One region of the Xanthocytophaga agilis genome, then DNA from elsewhere that is predicted to be linked to it. Evidence: riboswitches for the same ligand, from Rfam matches in the RefSeq annotation. Region 1 holds a riboswitch; each other region holds the start of a gene.

What was found. Region 1 has a riboswitch for S-adenosylmethionine ahead of QNI22_RS24050 (cysteine desulfurase family protein). Riboswitches for the same ligand answer to the same signal wherever they lie in the genome.
Region 2: another riboswitch for S-adenosylmethionine. It lies ahead of QNI22_RS24585 (patatin-like phospholipase family protein); the one in region 1 lies ahead of QNI22_RS24050 (cysteine desulfurase family protein).
Region 3: another riboswitch for S-adenosylmethionine. It lies ahead of QNI22_RS07080 (O-acetylhomoserine aminocarboxypropyltransferase/cysteine synthase family protein); the one in region 1 lies ahead of QNI22_RS24050 (cysteine desulfurase family protein).
Region 4: another riboswitch for S-adenosylmethionine. It lies ahead of QNI22_RS36360 (YceI family protein); the one in region 1 lies ahead of QNI22_RS24050 (cysteine desulfurase family protein).

What each region holds. Positions count from the first base shown of each region.
Region 1 covers NZ_JASJOU010000009.1:221,552-227,010, reverse strand. Annotated here, with positions in the region: gene QNI22_RS24065 (nitric oxide synthase oxygenase) at 1-382, opposite strand, end outside; gene QNI22_RS24060 (SOS response-associated peptidase) at 546-1,223, opposite strand; gene QNI22_RS24055 (DUF4468 domain-containing protein) at 1,838-2,410, shown strand; SAM riboswitch class I at 2,636-2,739, shown strand; gene QNI22_RS24050 (cysteine desulfurase family protein) at 2,965-4,128, shown strand; gene QNI22_RS24045 (sterol desaturase family protein) at 4,373-5,459, shown strand, end outside.
Region 2 covers NZ_JASJOU010000009.1:347,166-352,624, reverse strand. Annotated here, with positions in the region: gene metH (methionine synthase) at 1-1,475, opposite strand, end outside; gene QNI22_RS24585 (patatin-like phospholipase family protein) at 1,544-2,437, opposite strand; SAM riboswitch class I at 2,514-2,671, opposite strand; gene QNI22_RS24580 (Ppx/GppA phosphatase family protein) at 2,880-3,785, shown strand; gene QNI22_RS24575 (tetratricopeptide repeat protein) at 3,847-4,632, opposite strand; gene QNI22_RS24570 (RNA polymerase sigma factor) at 4,619-5,233, opposite strand.
Region 3 covers NZ_JASJOU010000002.1:102,416-107,874, reverse strand. Annotated here, with positions in the region: gene QNI22_RS07090 (homoserine dehydrogenase) at 1-989, opposite strand, end outside; gene QNI22_RS07085 (homoserine O-acetyltransferase family protein) at 1,027-2,079, opposite strand; gene QNI22_RS07080 (O-acetylhomoserine aminocarboxypropyltransferase/cysteine synthase family protein) at 2,151-3,476, opposite strand; SAM riboswitch class I at 3,748-3,852, opposite strand; gene QNI22_RS07075 (hypothetical protein) at 4,086-4,652, shown strand; gene QNI22_RS07070 (L-threonylcarbamoyladenylate synthase) at 4,688-5,254, opposite strand.
Region 4 covers NZ_JASJOU010000021.1:21,857-27,315, forward strand. Annotated here, with positions in the region: gene QNI22_RS36355 (tetratricopeptide repeat protein) at 1-1,291, opposite strand, end outside; gene QNI22_RS36360 (YceI family protein) at 1,344-1,976, opposite strand; SAM riboswitch class I at 2,326-2,429, opposite strand; gene QNI22_RS36365 (hypothetical protein) at 3,083-3,421, opposite strand; gene QNI22_RS36370 (hypothetical protein) at 3,720-3,902, opposite strand; gene QNI22_RS36375 (phytoene desaturase family protein) at 3,938-5,395, opposite strand; gene soxC (sulfite dehydrogenase) at 5,443-5,459, opposite strand, start outside.

The DNA of each region.
Region 1 (5,459 bases):
GGTTGAGTATACGAATACCTGCTTCTTGTGAAGGGTGTTTGGGAGGAAAGATGCTGATTACAGAACGGATATTACCATCATTAGTAGCATAATCAAGATGATCAAGTAAAGCAGTAAATATATCGTGTTCATGTTGCAGATGCCTCATATCTCGAACCTTAAGTGATTTCCAATATAGCCGGCCAATGCATCGGTTGCTATTCCGCCAGGCTAATTTGGCACCATACTCCAACTCCTCAAATGTATGGATATAAGTGCCTGTGGTATTTATATCATCAACCACCTGGTTAAGTCGTGTATTGAGATTTGCTGTTATTGCGAGTTCTGTATATGTCTGGGTAATAAATTCTACCGCTTCTTGTTTCAAATAATCGGGATGCATGCTTTATCAGTGGTATTCTGAGTGAAAACCAGAATAGTTTTGATATAGTTTCGAGACAGAAGGAGTGGCAAATATTGTTTGGAATAACTATTTGTTAATCAGATATAAATAGAAAAATAAATCTGGTGCTTCAGGCATAAGTTGTATTGCCAGAGAAAAAATCCTATTCAAACAATACATAATTACCAAATTGATCTGTTGGCTGAGATGGAAGTGTAACTTCAAGCGTATTAAGATCTAGTTGATTAATCTGGCCCGAAACAGGGAACAAACGGAGCTGATCACTAGAATAGGGTTTAATAAGAGGAAGTATTTCTTGTAGTGTAGTCTCTGTTTTTAACCAGGCCTTTTCCTGTTCAAGCGGAAGGATAAGAGGTATTTTGGTAGAGATAGGAGCAATTAGTTCATTGGCATCTGTGGTAATCATGGCACATGAGATCTGGTTGTTGTTTTGTGAGTCATATTGCCATACACCTGCAAAGGCAAATGGTATATTCCACTTAAGTGTAATACGGTAAGGAATACGACTTTTATAGGAGACTTTTTTCCAGAGATAAAATCCATCCGCAAGGATAATGCAACGTTGTGTGAGTAACTGGGTTGTTTGAGGAGTTGTCTTTTGAGTATCCTGTTTGATAAATACCTTGTGGATTGGTGTTTTTCTGTTCTCTGAAATACCCCATATCGCTTTTGTCAACTGTTTAGGCTGCAGATCAGTAATAACAGATATAGTATTTCCCGGAGAAATATTGTATTGAGGTTCTATGGTTCCTGGGACCTTTATCTCAAAACGACGTATAATTTTTTCTTTTGGAAGACTAAAGGAATAACGATCGTACATACACTCACAAATATTCAATAAGACACGGTTCAACAAAGCCATAAAAATACAGAAAATATGGATACCTCGTTGAATTAACAACTTCACTCATCGTAATAACTTTATTAACAAAATAATTTGTCTTTGGTTGCCATAAAAAGCGATTTACTTAAACTGTTTGTTTACATGAAGCGATGATTAAGTACTTATACTTGTTTTTTATATATGTAAGTTTTTCTAAAACTCAGCGGCTGGTAGTGTAAGCTAATTCATATAAACGAATGAAGTTTTACTAATGAGAATTTATCCTTTTTTCGGGTATATAGAGTATGCTTAGTTTTAATTAATTGATATACAGAGTGTTGTATTGGTATTTTTAACCTTTAATATGATAAAGTTATCTGGTATAAAACATGTTTATTGTACTAAAAAGAACAGTCTCATCGGAAAAACTTTTACGTTAATCGATAAGAAAGATAGTAAAAGCAGGATTTTTATACCGATTATTAGATGTTTAGATAGTTATAATGCACCTATCACGTATAGTCCAATTACTAGTTAACTACAACTTCTTACAATTTGTGAGATATTTGTCTACAGGAATAGACAAGAGTGAATCATATTATATTTTAACTATGAAAAAACTAGTACTGACAATTGGTATTGCTTTAATTAGCTGTGTAATAAGCATTGCTCAACACGCTGAGTTAATGATGTTTTCAGGAGAGATTAAGGTAGATAAGCTAGAAAAAGAGGAGATTTACAAACAATTATCTTCCTGGCAGCAAGAATATATGCCTAAAGAAACCATACGAGAATCTGATAGAGGAGCAGGAGAAATAAAGGGAACATCTTATCTGGTCTATAATAGTAATGTACACGCAGCAAGTGAAGTTACTAAAGGTTTTATTTTGTTTGACTTTAAGTTTGTGGCTATAGAAGATGGTTTTCGTTATCAGATAACAAATTTTAGACATGAAGGAAAGATACGATTTCATACCATTCTGATGACTCCTAGCTTTCCCTATAAGATTAATGCAGTAGAGAAACCTTGGTATGATCTGGTTTGGAAAGATATAAGGACACAAATAAATCAACAAATGCCCAAGATGGTAGCTTCTGTAAAGGATGTTGTAGAGAAAGCTGCGTTGTTGGCTAAAAACGAAAATGAAGCAAAGGATACTCTACTAACTCAGATGGGAAATTAATATATATGATTCAATGTTGATTAATATAATTAATTGGAAAGCTTTATAGTTTCTACTATAAAGCTTTTTTGCATTTGATAATGAGTGAGTTATGAGTGAATATTAAAATGGAATAAACTAATTCTGTAATGTCTATAAAAAAAGTAGACAAATTGTTTGTTATGTTATAAACTGACTATATATTTGTGACATAATCCTGCTAATTAATACCACCATTAATTAGTTAATTTATACAGAGGAAGGGAGAGAACAGGCTCGCAGAACTTCCAGCAACTTTCTGACCACCCGGAAACAGTGCTACATCCTGACCGAATAGGTAAATATAAATTAACAATCGTATGCTAAAAACAACTTATTACTCTACCTGCGGACGAATGTGTTGCTACTGAGATAGATACATTTTTTCTGTATCACATTAACAACACAAGAGGTTAGACCTCTACTCAGACACTATATCTATGTTTAGATAGCCTGAACATACTAACTCTTATGAAGAGAAAGTTCTATTATGTCTGTTCCATATCTTTTCACTTATTATTCTTTAGTACAACTTTATGGAAATATACTTCGATAATGCAGCTACAACACCTTTAGATTCGCAGGTATTAGAAGCTATGTTACCTTACTTAGGTAAGCATCATGGTAATCCTTCATCAACACATCAATATGGAAGACGGGCTAAAGACGCAGTAGAATCAGCCAGGAATACAATCGCTACTCTGTTACATGCTTCACCTGAAGAGATTTTCTTTACATCTGGAGCCACAGAAGCAAATAATCTGGCATTGGCAGGGAGTATTCACACGTTACGTTTCCGGCATTTTATAACAAGCCCTTTAGAACATGATTCAGTGTTAAAAAGCCTGGATTTTTATCGGAAGAATTATCAGATAAGAGTTAGTCTGGTTGAGACAGATGCATGGGGTAGAGTTAATCTTGGGCACCTTCAATACTTATTACAAAAGAATCCAGCATCCTTTGTAAGTCTGATGCACGGAAATAATGAAATTGGGAATCTGAATGAAATAGAAGAAATTGGAAATATATGTCGCACCTATAAAGCTGTTTTTCATTCTGATACGGTTCAGACATTAGGGAAAAGGCAGTTAAATCTATCAAAGGTCCCTGTTCATTTTTTAGTTGGTTCAGCCCATAAGTTTCATGGGCCCAAAGGAATTGGTTTTCTCTATGTAAATAAACAGATCCATTTGCAACCATTGATACATGGTGGCTCTCAGGAAAAAAGTTTGAGAGCGGGTACTGAAAATGTTGCTGGTATTGTAGGTTTGTCAACCGCCTTATCACTTGCCTATGAGAACCTGGATGACACACAGAAATATCTGCAAAAATTAAAAGGTTATCTTATCCGAAGATTGAAGGAAGTATTTCCTCAACTTACCTTTAATGGAGATAGCGATCAACAGGATAAGAGCCTTCCCTCTATTGTTAATATCGGGTTTCCTGCTTTAGGTGATAGAGCTTTGGTAGATATACTGAATGAAAAAGGAATATATGTATCAGGAGGAAGTGCTTGTTCAAATCTGGTAGAGCATGGTTCACATGTACTTAGACAGTTGGGGCGTAATCTGGAACTAGAGAATATTCGCTTCTCATTTAGTAAATACAATACCTTGGCAGAAGTGGATTACTTGGTTAAGGTTTTATCAAATATTTATGAACCCCAAAATGTATTACAGTATGCTGGTGCGGTTAAGTGATTGTTTTTTAGTGCTTTATATAAAAAGTGAAAATTTTTTATGATAATCTCTATAAAATCTATAGGAATTATGTATTTTTGTAAAGTGAGATGAAAAGATCTGTTTTAAATACCCTGAGCAATGGCTAAATAGAATAAAAAATATATGGTGGTAAATGTATTCTTCTTATTCTCAGGCTGTTGCCAGGGTATTAAAAACTGAAAGAAGATTATCCACTTATATTTCAATAAAGGTCTTGTTTACTATGAAATTAAATTATCTGGCATTTGCAATTCCCATTTTCTTATTGTTTACAGCATTAGAATATTGGGTCGCAAGAAAACAACAGAAAGAAGATTATTTCCATTTTGACAGGTCTATTGTCAATATAAGTATTGGCATTGCTGAAAGACTTGCAGATTTATTTACAGTTGGTATTTTCTATTATTTCTATACATACATACACACTCACTTTGCTTTATTTGATATCAAACCAAGCATATTATTGTGGCTGGCATTGTTCCTATGCACTGATTTTGTCTGGTATTGGTATCATCGTCTGGCTCATGAAATTAGCTTATTATGGAGTGTACATGTAGTACATCATCAAAGTGAAGATTTTAACTATACTGTTTCTGCACGTATTACTGTTTTTCAGGCATTGGTTCGGGTTGTTTTTTGGTCTGTACTACCCTGGATCGGGTTTCCACCAGAGATGATTACAAGTATTTTATTAATTCATGGTGCATATCCTTTCTTCATTCATACACGTACTATTGGCAAACTGGGAATACTGGAATATATATTGGTAACTCCTTCTCATCATCGGGTGCATCATGCTTCAGATGAGCATTATCTGGACAAGAACTATGGAGATGTTCTTATTATCTGGGATAAGATTTTCGGGACTTTTGTTGAAGAAAAGGAAGAACCTCATTATGGTTTAACGAAGCCATTGAACAGTCATAGCTTTTTATGGCAGCACTTCCATTTTATACTGGAACTAATGTATACAGTCAAACATACCCAAGGGTGGGGCAATAAAATAAAAATCATTTTTGGTGGTCCTGATCTGGTTCCTGAATATGTAAGAGAGAAATTGGAACAAAGATTCCTTTTTAATAAGTCAGTAAATGCTAGTGGTATACGATTTAAAAATTATGTCATATGGCAGATTGGAAGTGTACTTCTTAGTTTGTTTCTGGTTATTTTATTTGAGCATCAGATTTCACTTAGCCTACAGATAGGAGTAGCACTATTAATAGTATTGACACTCATTAATTGTGGTGCCATTCTAGAACAGCGGACATGGGTCTTTTACCTGGAATATACGCGGTTGGCAACAGCTACAT
Region 2 (5,459 bases), 130 kb from region 1:
TAGGAATCTGCCTGTCCCTGTTCATCAAAAGCCATTACTACAGTCGCTGCGCCATAACGCAGTATCTTATGTGCATAGTCTTTGAATTTTTCTTCTCCTTCTTTTAGAGAGATAGAATTTACAATCGCTTTGCCCTGTACACATTTCAATCCTGCTTCAATAACCTCCCATTTGGAAGAGTCTATCATGATTGGAACACGGGAAATATCAGGTTCGGCTGCTATCAGATTCAGAAAAGTGGTCATCACTTCTACAGAATCAAGCATCCCTTCATCCATATTAATATCTATGACCTGGGCTCCACCTTCTACCTGCTGACGTGCTACACTCAGGGCTGCTTCATAATCCCCTGTTTTAATAAGTCGTGCAAATGCTTTTGAACCTGTTACATTGGTTCGTTCCCCAACATTGATGAAGTTAGTTTCTTTGGTTACCCTTAATGGCTCCAGACCTGACAGTTTCATTGTCTTGTCAAACTGAGGAAGAGGACGTGGCTGATAGTTGGCTGCTACTTTTGCAATAGCCTGAATATGATCAGGCGTAGTACCACAGCAACCACCTATTATATTGACAAAGCTATCTGACAGAAACCCTTCTACAATGGCTGCCATCTCATCCGGAGATTGATCATATTCTCCAAATTCATTGGGGAGTCCTGCATTAGGGTATGCAGAGGTAAAGAAAGGAGATTCTTTTGCTAATGTTTGGACATACGGACGCATTAAGTCTGCACCTAGTGCACAGTTAAGTCCTACAGAAAGCAACGGCAGATGTGATACAGAAGTTAAGAATGCTTCCGTTGTCTGCCCGGATAGAGTACGTCCGGATGCATCTGTGATGGTTCCGGAAACCATGATAGGCAAAGGCTGCTTATCTTTGTTATTGACAAAGAATAAATCAATGGCAAATAAAGCTGCTTTAGCATTAAGCGTATCAAAAATGGTTTCTACCAATAGTATATCCGCTCCACCATCAACAAGTCCGCGTACCTGTTCATAATAAGCGTCAACCAGTTGATCAAACGTAATAGCACGATAGCCAGGATTGTTAACATCTGGCGACAACGATGCCGTACGGTTGGTTGGCCCCATAGCACCTGCTACAAAGCGAGGCTTTTCAGGGTATTTTGCATTAAATTCTATAACAGCTTCTTTCGCTACTTTAGCCGACTCATAGTTTAATTCATATACCAGATCTTCCATATGGTAGTCTGCCATTGCGATAGAAGTACCCGAGAAGGTATTAGTTTCAATGATATCCGCTCCTGCTTCCAGATATTTGGTATGGATTTCCTTGATGATTGCTGGTTGTGTAATAGATAATAGGTCATTGTTACCTTTCAAATCATGGGGGAAATCCTTAAAGCGTTCTCCTCTGTAGTCTTCTTCTGTCAGATGATACCGTTGAATCATGGTTCCCATGGCTCCATCAAGTATGAGGATACGTTGCTTGAGAATATCGCGAATGTCAGTCATGTAGGTATAGGTATATGTTAATGTCGATGTATGGTATATATTCTTAGTATATTGGTAGAGGTTATTTCTTATGTAGGAATCCAATCGTTAGTGTAAAAGGCAGACATATAACTCTTAAAATTGTAAATCTCATAGGGGGCGAGTCCTTTCTGCTGATTATCATAGGGTATTTGCTCTTCTCTATCCAGACGCAAACCTAGTGTTTTAGAATTGAGTATATAGGCATCCAAAGCAAGTCCAGATTGTGGCCTGTATAAATACTTGTTCTGATCAAAAAGGTCAATAGGATAATTAGCTAAAATACCTCCATCTACCATCACGTTTACCTTCTGGCCAGGCGCAGGTTTTGCTATAGTATTACCAAGAGAATCTATAAACATGGCTTTAAAATACAGAGGTATCGACATGGAAATACGAACTGCATCTGATACTTTCATGGCTGGATAGATTTCGTATGACAACGCTTCGACCTTTTGTTGGGTAAGATTGGTGCCTGTGACATATAAATCCCTCATACCGTTTGGGCCTGCCATAGTATGTAGCTGGTCCAGTGTAATATTGTCAAGTCCTGTTTTGGCCTTTAGTTGTTCTTCCAGCCATTTTGTAAACTTTTCACTCCTGTACCAGTTATAATATTTAACAAGGCTATTACTATCACCTATAAATACGAAACGGCCATCGTTCATTTTTTTTACAGGCATAGCATAGATGAGTTGTCTGATTTCATCTGCCGAATATCCTACAGCCAGAAGAGCGGCCTGTATAGCTCCCGCTGATGTGCCACCTACCCGAGTAATCGAATCCAGTATACCCCTCTGCTCCGGTTCCTTAATAGCACCACTATAGGCTATACCCCGAATACCGCCTCCTTCCATTACCAGATTTCGATAAACGGCTGTGGCCTGGCCAAAGCATTGACCAGTTACATAATATGCAAAGAATAGGAAAAAGAGATATCTCATTCCAGTTATTTTTAGCGCCTATACGTATGCAGTTCCAGAGAGGAGGATCATTTGATGGGTTGCAAATGAGGCTTCTTCCTTATCTTTCCCCAAAAAATAGTTTGTTCTGGGGTGGAAAGTAGCACCTTTTTTTACGTTTCAGAGATGCAATTCTGGTAGTAGTAAGATATCTGAAACGAAAAACGGTTGCCAAGACATCATTGGGTCCATTCCCTCCGTCTTTCTGGATAAGCATTTGTGTACAAAGGTATATAATTAAAAGGAAGATAAAAAATAGATACATAGTGATTCATTTATACAAAAAAATCATGGTATCCACAGGAATAAGAACTATCTATGGGAATGTATCCAAAACAAAGGTGCTATTTTTGTTCTGATAGATGGCAAAGAATAGTGTGGATACATGTTGTTACATTTTAAACATCCTTCATTTTTTTTATTTATGAAATTAGGTGCCATCGATATAGGGTCAAATGCTGCCCGTATGCAAATCAGTCTGGTATTATATGATGGAGATAAAGTGTCTTTTAAACAGGTAGAGTACATTCGATTTCCACTTCAATTAGGGAAAGATGTTTTTCATTCTGGCGTAATTGGTCCTCAGCGCGAAGCAAATCTGACCAAGTTTATACATGCCTGTAAGTTGTTGTTTGAATTGCATGAAGTAGATCAGTTTCGTCTTTGTGCTACATCTGCTATGCGTGAAGCAGAAAACGGACCCGATATTGTAAAGCGGATTCAGGAAAAACTGAATATGCGTATTCAAGTCATCACAGGCAATCAGGAGGCTGAGTTGGTCAATAATGTAGTAGTACGTGAATTGGATACAGCTACTTATGTGCACATTGATGTAGGAGGAGGGAGTACTGAATTGAATGTATATGTAAATCAGAAAAAAATTGCAGCCCGGTCTTTCAAGATTGGCTCAGTACGATTACTGGAAGAGCCTAAAAAAGCTGCGCGTCAATGGAAGTCCATGAAAGAATGGTTGGAAGAAGAACTTAGAGGGCTTTCAGAGCCTATCTATGCTGTAGGAACAGGAGGGAATATCAGTAAAATTTATGAGATGGCTAAACTTTACCAGTTCACACAACAGAGTGTAAGTGGAATGGTAAGTCGGGACGATATTGCAACCATTCATGATTTTGTAATGCGGCATTCTGTAGAAGATCGGATCAATAAACTACGTTTGAACCCTGATCGGGCGGATGTTATTGTACCTGCAGCAGAAATATATTTATATGTAATGCAGTGTGCCAATGCTGATCTGATCAAAGTGCCTGAAATAGGTCTGATTGATGGGATTATACAAGGACTCTATGAGAAAATAAAAAAGTTAAGAGTATAAAAAAGTAAAAGCCCGTTTATTCTTCTTTACAAACGGGCTTTTACTTTTTGATAATAAGGTCTTATCGTCTTTTCCACTGGAGGAGTTTCAGTTTCCAGTAGAACCATGAATCTACATCGCCATTGTGTACATGGAACTCACTACGATAAATCTTGTCGAAAAGCTTAATCGCATCATCAAGCTGATTGTTTTTTAAATACGACCATGCTAGGTAATATTCAGCTTCCTGATAATAATCATATGTGTTTTCTTTTGCAGATAGATATAGAACTTGCTTAAAACAATAGATTGCAGCAGAGGCTTGATTTATGGCAAGGTATGCATTGCCTGCAAGAAACGTTTCTGTAAGACCTTTCTCTTTGCTTCCCTTATATAATTCTACTACACGCACATAGTTAGCATTAGCGTACTCTGTGTGAATAAGATATTCTGTTTTGGGATGTTTGGGGCCTGCTTCGCCACGAACTGCATCGGAGGTAAAACTACTAAAGTCATCGCTATACAGGCTATTGGGAGTCAGTGACATAAAACCAATAGCTGACCAGGCAACGATAAGGAACACAATAATAGCTGCTATTCGTAAATAAAAGCGTATATTTTGTGTAGATGTATCCTGATTCTTTTTCTGTAAGCTTACCATTTTCTTATGGATTTCTTTTAATTCTTCACGTTGTCCATAGCTGCGAATCAACGTGCTGGCTGTACGTATTGATGTTACTTCTTCCTGTAAAGAAGAGTTAATTGAGAGTTGGTCTTCAAACTTGGCTTTCTCTCCGGTATTGAGTTCATTACGCAGGTATGCATCTATGTATTCCCAGCGTTCTTGTTGTGTGTTATTCAGTTCCATATGCCAGTAGTTCTTTAACTGTGTTTTTCATACCCGGATTCGTATCAATCCAATCAATTAGCTTCTTCATGCACTTGTACTTCTGATTACGAACTACTTGTTCACTTTCATAATGCATACGTTCGTAGATTTCTTTCATAGAAAGGTTTTCGTAATAGTAGTAGACTAAAATCTTTTTACATGTTTCACCTAGCTGCTCTATTAATTCTAATACCTTCTGCTTAGACTCGTTTTTGATCAGTGCTTCCTGTAAATCTTCTGACTCTTTAGACTGGGGTTCGTATGATTCTGTATCACGGATAAACATACGGTCTCTTTTTTTAAGTTCATTAAGCCATATATTGCGGGCAATGGCATATAAAAAAGTCTTGATACTTGACTCTCCTCTGAATTTTTCACGTTCTACGAGATCAACAAAAGTGATGATCGTTTCCTGAAAAATATCTTCGGCATCTTGCTGACTCCCTTTATTCTTTCTAATGAAGTTAGTTAGATTCTCAAAGTGCTCCGTATATAAATAACTAATAGGTTGTTCAAGATTTCTTCCGAACTTGACTAGCTGTATAATTTCCTCATCCGAATATCGTTTACCGATTTTCATTGTGTCGGGTATAAGTTTGTAAATAGTGCTTAGTTAAATGTAACCCAAATTTTGAAAAAAAATTAAAAAAATCATGGAATCCTGTTTACTTTTTAGGCTAGACCCTCATTAAAACCTACTGGTTTTTGTATCTGAATTTTCTTTGAGTCTATTTTAACTTTGTTGGTTACAATTTGGAGCGGGTATTTTACCAATGTAGTATGATAAGAATGAATGAAGGGAAAAA
Region 3 (5,459 bases), on a different contig from region 1:
TTGGTATAATGTATCCGGGTATGTTGATGTTTCTTATACTCATACTGATAATCATAGCGACAGGCTGAAATATCAGAAAGAACAGCGGAACCTGTAGGATGTCCTCCAGCTCCTTTGCCCATAAAAAATTGTTTGTCTGCAAATGCAGCTTCTACAGCTACACCATTGTATTCATTTTCTACACTATACAGATAATCATTAGGTGCAATGAATTGAGGCATAACAAATGCAGTAATGGTATCATCTGTCAATTTGCGGGTCTGAGCTACGAGCTTGATTTTTAATCCCTTTTCTTTTGCAAACTGAATGTCATGTTTAGACAATGATTGTATGCCATAGTTAAATAGTTCTTCTGGTTTTACAAAAATTCCATAGGAGTGTGTAACCAGCAGACAAAGTTTATTCAATGCATCGAAACCACCTACATCTGCAGTAGGATCAGTTTCTGCAAAACCTGCTTCCTGAGCCTGACGAAGGGCTGTTTCGTAACTCAAATTTTCCTGAAATATTTTTGAGAGAATATAATTGGAAGTACCGTTGACAATACCACTTACAGAGTAGAGCAGCTCGTTATCATAATACTCTTCCAGGTTTCGAATAATAGGAATACTACCACACACTGCTGCTTCGTAAAGAATTGGTGTGTTGTATTGATTTTGTAAGGCAACCAGTTCTTCCAGATTTTCTGCAATCATTTTTTTGCTGGCAGAAACAACGGTTTTTCCATTCTGAAGGGCTGTTTTGGCAATGATATACGCATCTTCTGTGTTGTTGATCATTTCAACAACCAGATTGATAGTTGGGTCTCCCAAGATATCATCCGGATCGAATGTAAATCGATCTGCGGGTAATGGACGGGATTTGTGAGGGTTTTTTACACAGATTTTGACAATCTCGGCATTAAAATCTGTTGTATGTGTAAAAATGTCGTAAAGGCCTTGACCTACCACGCCAAAGCCAAATAAACCGATGCGTAATTTCTTGCTCATGTAACGTCTTACTTATATGTCTATATGAATAAAAATCTCACTCTTTTTCTACTGGTATATCTTTCGGAATGTCAGAGGAGATATAAAATTGTTTTAGTATCTGACTCAAAATCTCAAACTCTACTAAAAAACCATCATGTCCATAAATGGATTCTATCTCTGTGTATTGCGCATTCGGTATAGTTTGTGCCAAGTATTTTTGTTCTGATACAGGAAATAAAATATCTGTAGATATACCTATGACAAGTGTTTTGGATCGGATCACCCGTAGTGCTGCTTCTACTCCTCCACGCCCACGCCCTACATTGTGTGAATCCATTGCTTTGGACAATACCCAATAGCTGAATGCATTAAATCGTTTTGCCAATTTCTCACCCTGGTATCGTTGATAAGACGATGCAGGAAAATCATCCTGTTTGTTTTTATCAGGTGACGTTTGTTTCTGAGTGTATGTTTCGTAATGGCGATAAGACAGTAAGGCAATAGATCTGGCTGTTTTCATTCCCTGGATACCTGCATCCGGACGTTTTTCTTTCCAGGTTGGATCTGTTTCGATTGCCATACGTTGTGACTCATTGAAAGCTATTCCCCATGCTGAATGGTAGGCATTGGTGGCTATCAGAATCAGGTTGTCAATGAGAGTAGGCTGCAGAATTGCCCATTCCATAGCCTGTTGCCCACCAAGTGAGCCGCCAATACAGGTGTGGATTTTTGTAATGCCTAAGTGAATACGAAGTAGTTCCATGGCATTGACCATATCCCGGATAGTCACAAACGGAAAGTCGTGATAGTATCGATCATCGGTTTTGTTATTCCATGAAAATGGCCCTGTTGATCCATAATGTGAACCAATGATGTTGGCACATATAATAAAATGCTCATCAGGATTGTAGAATTTACCTTCTCCAATCATTCCTGACCACCAATCATCTGCACTTGCATTTCCTGTCAATGCATGACAAACCCAGATCACATTATCTTTTGTTTCATTTAGTGTGCCGGATGTTCCATACACCAGATTGAACCGTGCTAAAGTTTCTCCAGACTCTAATGTAAATTCTTGTTCGTAACTGAATTGTAAAAGATTCAAATTCAATTAATAATTAGGGATGAAAAGATTGGTTTCATGGCTAGTTATTTTAGCCATGAAACCCTTTTATATTAATTTAATACTGCGCTATCTTCGTGAATTTTAACAAATGCCTGTTCAAAATCGGCTTTAATATCTTCAATATGTTCCAGACCTACTGACACCCGCAGTAATGTAGGCTCTACACCGGCACTGCGTTGTTCTGTTTCATTCAATTGAGAATGAGTTGTTGAGGCTGGATGGATAATAAGCGTCTTGGCATCTCCTACATTGGCCAAATGGCTAGTTAGCTTTAAGCTGTTAACAAATTTCTCAGCTTCATCTTTGCCTCCTTTGATGTTGAACGTCAGAATTGATCCTGCTCCACGTTTCAGATACTTTTGAGCCAGTGTATAATGTGGGCTGCTTGGCAGACCAGGATAGTTTACACTTTCTACCTGATCATGTGCCTCCAGCCATTGGGCCAGTTTCAGTGCGTTCTCCACATGACGATCTGCACGTAAAGAAAGGGTTTCTAATCCTTGAAGGAATAGGAATGAGTTAAACGGACTAATGGCTGGACCCCAATCACGTAAACCTTCTACCCGGCAGCGGATAATGAAGGCGATATTAGGAAGTCCAATAGGATTACCTTCTCCAAAAATTTCCCAGAACTTTAATCCGTGGTATCCCTCTGAAGGTTCAGTAAACTGAGGGTATTTTCCATTGCCCCAATTGTAATTACCACCATCAATTATTACCCCACCAATACTGGTACCATGACCTCCAATCCATTTGGTTGCTGATTCTACAACAACATGGGCTCCATGTTCCAATGGACGGAAAAGATAACCGCCAATACCAAATGTATTGTCAACGATTACAGGTAGATCATACTTTTTGGCTAAGGCTGCAATGGCATCGAAGTCTGCTACATTCAAACCAGGATTTCCAATCGTTTCCAGATAAATAGCCTTGGTTTTTTCATCGATTAATTGTTCGAAGCTGGCTGGTTCATTGTCTTTGGCAAAGCGAGCTTCTACACCAAGCCTTTTAAATGAAACTTTAAACTGATTCCAGCTTCCTCCATATAAAAACGGAGAAGTGACAAAGTTGTCACCAACATTGAGAATGTTATTTAATGCAATAAATTGTGCTGCGTGTCCTGAAGCTACAGCCAGTGCTGCAACCCCTCCCTCCAATGCTGCAATCCGCTTCTCAAAAACGTCCTGAGTAGGATTCATAATACGTGTGTAAATGTTGCCAAACTCTTTTAAGGCAAACAGATTTGCACCATGTGTAGAATCTTTGAACTGGTAGGAGGTGGTTTGGTAAAGAGGCACTGCACGTGATTGTGTAGTAGGGTCAACTTCCTGACCTGCATGCAGTTGTAGGGTTTCGAAACGTAATTGAGACATAACTAGGTGTGTTTGAGGTTGTTAAATAAGATTGAAATTTGGATTCTTGAAAATACAGCTTTTTTAGAGGGAATTCCAAATAAATCTCCTTAAAGTATATAAAACTAGTAGAGTAATGCGACTCCGCTACAATTTTGCACACATCGCAAACTAGAGCGCATTCGGAAAGGAAAGAAACTCAATACACAAAAAAATGCTGGTAGAATGTGTTGCAATAACACAGTCATGCACAAATGGCCTGAAATTGATTTTTTAAGAAGCATGATTTTTTGATTTATATTTCCTAATCAGCTTAGGTAGGATTTAGCACCTTGCCATTGAGGGTAGGTTGCCAGACGTTCTTCGAGCCTATTCTCTCCCGTCTTCTGTATAAACCAATTACTTGTTGAGGGTAATTGACTTGCAGGGTTACAAAAGTAGAAAGCGTTTTTTAGATTTGCAAAATTTGTTTATGAAACCTTCAGCTATGGCAAAATCATTTATCAACCTAGTATAGGTTTTGAGGACAATTCATGTTTTATAAAAAGACATGTCCCAATTAGAATTTAAAAAATGAGATGGGATCAGATTTTGCACTTATTTTGTGGTCATCATTATTCTAAAAATGCTATGGGATTTCAACTTAAGATTTTCTTATTGGTTTTAACGGCTTGGGGAATAGGTTTTCAGGGTGTGCCTAAACTAAAGAAGACAAAGCTAACAGAACAAATTACAGTTTCGCTACCTGAAGATTTTCATCCAATGACAGATGATGAAATTGCCGCCAAATATTTTGTAGCACGAAAGCCAACTGCTAGTTTTTCAAGTGCTGACCGGGTAGCTGATTTCTCTTTTAATCAAACAACTACACCTGGAAGGCAACAGGATCTGGCAATGTTGAAAGACTTTTTTAAATCGGGAATCCGGTCTAACTTTACTAAAGTTGATTTTATTCAGGAAGGAGTTGTCCAGATTAATGAACGGGATTTTGTCGTTTTGGAATACACCGCAGAATTGCGTGATGAGGATCCTAATTCAGCTAATAAGGGTGTTACACGCCAATATTCTTATATTGTATATACAACGATTCGTAATAAAGTGAATGTTATGGCCTTCAATTGTCCTGTTCAGGTAAAAGAACGCTGGCAACCTATTGCGAAAGAGGTTATGAATTCTATAAAAATAAGTGGAAAGTAAGAAAGATAGGTTCAGGTATCATACCTGAACCCTTACTATTTCCGGATAAACTTAATTTCACCATTGACTTCCAACCGGAGTATATTGGCCAGCTGATAATCATTTTTGGTGCTTTGATCCATTGGGACAACATAGTCTACGCCTTTGACAATTTCAGGATCTACATCATCTAGTGTTCTGGGAATAAACTGATTAGGGCGATTTGCAGAAGTTGAAACAATCGCACGATTAAACTTTCCGATAAGCTTCACCAGAAAATCATTGTCTTTGACTAAGCGAATCGCAATACTTCGATCTGATGCTAACACATCGGAAGATACATTTTTTCCATTGGAGTAAACCACAGTTAATGGACGTTCTGAAAATTCAACCAGATCCCAGGCTATATCCGGCACTTTATTCATATATTCAGGGAGCCAGCCTATTTGTGAAATCATAGCCACCAGAGGTTTAGGTGTTTCTCGCTTTTTTAATTCATGGACTCGTTTAACAGCCGCGTCATTACGGGCATCACAAAGAATACTCCATACTGTATCAGTAGGAGAAAGAACAACTCCACCTGTTTTTAAAATTTCGTAGGCACGCTGAATACTATCTGTCATAAAGGTTTTGTAAGCAGTATTTTTTAGAAGTGCAAAATAAATGCTTTGTATGGACAAATATTATTTTTTGTCGCTTATTCCCTCTGTCTGCTTTTTATTTAAAAGATATATTATGTCTTGTGAGATATACTTATAGTATGTATAGGTAATTCATTTCAAGAATCTATGTAGTAATCGGCTTTTACCAGCTTCTTTTATGATTATT
Region 4 (5,459 bases), on a different contig from region 1:
TTGTATATAAGCTATCCTGATCGAGCCGAATAGCAGCCAGACGATCTGCAGCCTTCTTGTAAAATCCAAAGCACAGTTCCATCTTGGCAGGTGCAATTACCCCCTGATAAAAGAAACGGCCTTCATATTTTCGTTTGCGTTCTTTAGTAGCAGGCATGCTTTTCAACTTTTCTGCATATAACAGTGCCGTTGCATACCGTCCATCTTCGGCACAGTTAGATAAAAGATAGTTGATGTTATGAATATAATTCCAGGCGTCTACTTCCGCAATTCCCTGCTCTTTCATATATGCAGAGTCGACAGCCAGCGAAGCAGCAAAGGCATCATACGCTTTTTTGTAGTCACCCAACTTATAATACACATGCCCTGGCATATGCACCATATGTCCTGAGGCAGGTGCCAAATTGGGTAACTTGGCAGAACTCTCCAGTGCCTGTTCCGGACAGCAGTTTTCCATCAGATGTATCCAGTAGTGATGAGCAGCAGCATTTTCAGGGTAATTTTTCAGCAGATCACGCAAAAGGTATTCAGCATATAGTTGTCCTTCATGGGGATTCATAGCCGCATCGTACCCTCCCATTTTGCTTAATGCCAGAAATAACTTGGCATCTATGTCTTTCGGATATTTGTGAATGATCAGTTCCAGCTTCTTCTGATATTCTTTTTTACTCCCATCTTGTTCTTCATCTCTTGCCAGTATTGCGTCTGCGTATAGCTTCTCATGTTCAGAAGCTGTTTCTTTTAGCTTTTTCAATTGTTGAACGGCTAATAATTTATCGGCTGTAAAGTCATCTCCTTCAATAGCACCAATGGCACTGTATAAACCCCAGTAAGGCATAAGAGCAACAGAATCAAGCCGAATAGCTTCTTTAAATGCACGATAGGCTTCAAAATCCCAGAAGCAGTGCAATAAAGCAACCCCCTGACTAAAATAAGCCTGTGCCTGTGCAGAAGACGTTTTTATTTTGAGATTAGAAGATCCAATTCCTTTGAGTAATTGCGGGGCAGGAAGATTATGAACATATACAGTTTCCTGCCGATAAGCCTGTATATGTGCCAGATGATTATGATCTCCTCCACCCGAATGAGCATGATGCTCTTCCTGTCTCACACGCTGAGCCAATGCGGTAGAGGAAATCAGTAACACTAGTAAGAAGTAAAATTTCATCAATACTGTATAGAGTTGTATGGTTGCTGTATTTTGTGAAAGGTAGGAAAGATTGGACTTTGGGCAGGCAATGGCAGAACCCAAAGCCAAATCAGATTGGTTAATTCCCTTTCTTACATTCACACTTTAACTATAATTATACTTTTACACTTTACTTTAGAGGCTAAAATCTGTTTTATTTCGCTTTTGCAGTAGCAGTAGATTGTCCGGTAGCAACAATGTTTACATCCAGTTCAAAATCGTCGTAGATAAACTTATCTCCAATATTGGGGAAGAAAGACTTAGAGCCATACTTGATATCGTATTTGGTTCGGTTTACTACTATCTTGGCAGTTGCTGTAGCTTTATCTTTTTCGATCTTCGCAACAGCTGGGAAGTTAACTGTGTTAGTTACACCTTTAATGGTTAGCTTTCCGGAAAGGTCATAGGCATCTCCTCCTTTTGGGGTAGCAGAAGTGATTGTCAGAGTAGCTTTTGGGAACTTCTCTACACCAAAAAAGTCATCGCCTTTTAAATGTTTTACCAGTTTGGCGTTTTGCTCACTATCTGTAATATCGGTAACAGTGATTGTTCGTGTATCAATTTCAAAAGTTCCACCTTTTAGCTTACCATCTGTTACAATCAGATTGCCACTGGTCAATGCAATGTTGCCTGTATGCTGACCAGTAAATTTCTTACCAGTCCAAACTAATTTACTGGCTTGTGTGTCTACTTTCAGAGTTGTTTGTCCCTTAGACGTTTTGTTTCCGATAAAGGATACTAAAACAGAAGCGACAATAGCAAGGAATAAAAAGGAAATACGTTTCATAATTACTGTTGGTTTAGTGGTAAATCAAAAGATAAAACTTGCAGTAGCCGTGAATATCTCTCAATCCAGGGTTCTGGAAGCAATTGGTTATAGGTAGTTGTTGATTGGTTACTTATTTTTCGATTGTAAAGACAAAGCATTTCCACCCTACCAACAAAGGCAGTTCGGCAGACAGTACATGTTTGTGATTACAAATAATAGCAGAGAGAAATTTCTGTCAACAACCACTATCTTCATAGTAGCTTGTTATAGTATAATCCATAGGCTCAACTAAGAAATAGTACATCCCTGTTGTGTGCAATAGACGTCTTACAAATGTTGAGAATAGGAGTTGTTTCATCGTCTTGTTAATTTATCTTTACCAAAATGGTCAGGATGTAGCACTGTTTCCGGGTGGTCAGAAAGTTGCTGGAAGTTCTGCGAGCCTGTTCTCTCCCTTCCTCTGTATAAATTAACTAATTAATGGTGGTGCTTAATTAGTAAGATGATGCAAATGTAGAGACTAATTTGTGATTTCCAAATCATTTCTCTACTTTTTCTGTAGAGATTATGTATTTATATATTTTTCAACTTTTAGGTTAAAAGAAAATAGTCAAAGAATACATCTTTGTGATAGTGCAAGAAGTATATTCCTATGTCAAATACTATAAATAAAAAGGTCTGAATCAATAAGACCAATAATATCTTTTCGAATCTAAGAAAGCTTACGGAAGAGTTACACCCAAAAAAGATCGTATTTGCTAATAAAATTAGTAATAGTAACCGCATATTCTGGTATTGTCTCTAACACTTCAAGTATCTATAAAGAGTGGGTTTTGGAGCAAAAAAATCAAGTTTTGGGTCATTATAGTTCTATCGCTACATTTTTGTACTAATATAATAAACCTTTTTCTCTTTTGGGTTAACGAAAATAAGTTCTGCTGCTGAAGGAGTAACACCATAACAATAAATACTCTGAGGGTAAACATAGAAGTCTTCTGCCCTTAGTTTTTCTACTGTCGGAAACCATGGTGTCTTATGTTGACAATTACCAACAAAAGTTACCGCTTGATCTAAACAGTTGGGAGGCTGTCCATCCGATACCAATTTCTTGATCTACTGTCATTTCATTTAGTTAGTTCGTCAACCGTTATATTCGTTATTTTTATTTCATAAACGTCAAGATGGTCGCCGGTGAATGAATGTGCGGAATTATAGCTATTCAAGACTTTTTCAATCCTCTCGTCGCCAAGTCCACACCAGTTTAATACAAATCTCACGTCTGATTTAGTTGCCTTACCTTCTACGTCTCTGTTGCCCAAAGTCATTGAGTATATTACATAACAACCAATAACTATTACTCCTATCAGTGAAATTCCGCCCCAGATTGTCAGTAGCAGCCTGCTTACTTTAACCATTTTTTCTTTCAAACCTATTTTAGCATTTTTTGTCAGTTGTATTTTCATATCATGGAATATAACTGGTAAATAAACGAACCTTTCTTTGACTTCAAATAAAGATACAGAATGTATAATTATATTATTCAAGCCTCAATTGTGTCCCATTCCTCAAATCTTAGTCATCATTTGCTTAACAAGATCGATTAGCTTGAATTGATTAATCTGATTGGGCTTATACATGTCCCAAATTGGGAATAGCTTTTAGCTCATATGTAACTCCTCTATAAAGTGAGCAAGGAGAAAGACTGGAGTAACAATATGGATTCTTCCTTGTAACAAAGCATAAGCAATATCAGCACTCCTATCAGCATATCCTCCTGCCTTCATGGGTTTGATAATACCATTTTTGACAGGAGGTTGTAGGAACAGGCAAAGGCAATCCTGCCAACGCTAAAGCAATAATGGTTATACCAAGTACGACTACCGTCCAGTCTTCGGTAAAGATAAATCGTGTTTTTTCAGGAAGGGTTTGAGTAACTCGAGACATCGAAATCAGGTTAGCTATATTTTTATAAATGTATTTTAATTCAAAAAAGGCTTTAGAGGCATAATAGGTGTTTTAAAGATATCTTTCAGAGCTCTTTTGGCCGCATAATATCCACACATACCATGTACGCCTCCACCAGGAGGCGTTGAAGAAGAGCAGATATAAATGCCTTTGGCTGATGTTTTATAGGGAGAAAGACGCAAAGCGGGCCGTGTATATAATTGAGTCAAATCAATCACTCCACCATTAATGTCTCCACCTATATAATTTGGATTGTACGATTCCATTTGTATCGTATTCATAGTATGCCGGGCTAGAATACGGTCTTTGAAACCAGGGGCAAAACGCTCAACCTGATCCTCAATTGCATTGGTCATATCTACTGTGGAACCATGAGGTACATGGCAATAGCCCCATAGGGTTTGCTTTCCTTCTGGTGCACGTGAAGGGTCGAAAGCACTTTGTTGAGCTAGTAACACAAAAGGAGCTTTTGGATGTTTGCCGCTCCATATCTCTTTCTCAGATAGGGCTATTTCCTGAAAAGTGTTCCCCAGATGAAGGGTTCCTGCCTGTTTGCACTCTGTCGCTTTAAAAGGAACAGGACCATCCAACGCCCAATCTACTTTAAATACGCCCATGCCATATTTATAATTGTTAAGTTGCCAGCGGTACAGTGGGGAAAACTGATCTCCGGCAATTTTAAGTAGTTGTCTGGGGGTCAGATCAAAAAGAATGGCCCGACTGGAAGGGAGTTGCTTTAGAGAATGTATCCACTGATCGGTTTCTATCTTACCACCCAGCGAAACAAAATACGAAGCCAGCGCATTGGCAATCGATTGGGACCCACCTTTGGGTAGAGGCCATCCATACAAATGTCCAGCTGTCATCAGGACCAGTCCAATGGCAGAAGTTGTCATATGAGACAATGGCTGTATCGAGTGAGCAGCCATACCAGCCCATAATCCTTTGGCTTTTTCTGTAGAAAAATAGTTCGACAGGCGACTAGCAGAAGGCAATGCTTTCAGACCAAACTCAGCCATTTTAATCGGATATATTGGAAACTGCAAAGGCCCCAGTACATCTGCTGCGATCTTGGGCCAATCATTGAGCAAAGGTTCGATCAACCGTAAGTAAGGGAGTCGATCCTTTCCCAGTAACTCAGCTGTTTTATCAATTGATGAAGTTAGAATCGCGGCTGTTCCATCATCAAATGGATGCGCCGCTGCTGCAGGTGGCTGAATATACTCCAGTCCATGCTCAGTTAATGGAAGACTTTGAAAAAAGGGCGATCCAGCAGCCATAGGATGAATGGCCGAACAAACATCGTGTTTAAATCCTGGCAGCGTCAATTCCGAAGTACGTAAGCCCCCTCCTATTGCTTTCTGTCCTTCTATCAGCAGTACTGAAAGTCCTGCCTGTTGCAAGGCTATCCCTGCTGCAAGCCCGTTGGGACCTGAGCCTACTACTACTGCATCATATTCATAATGTGCCATTTATTTCCGGTTTCTATACGTTTTATTCTGGAAGCTCTTTTCACTTCTCACCGTAACTTTTCAG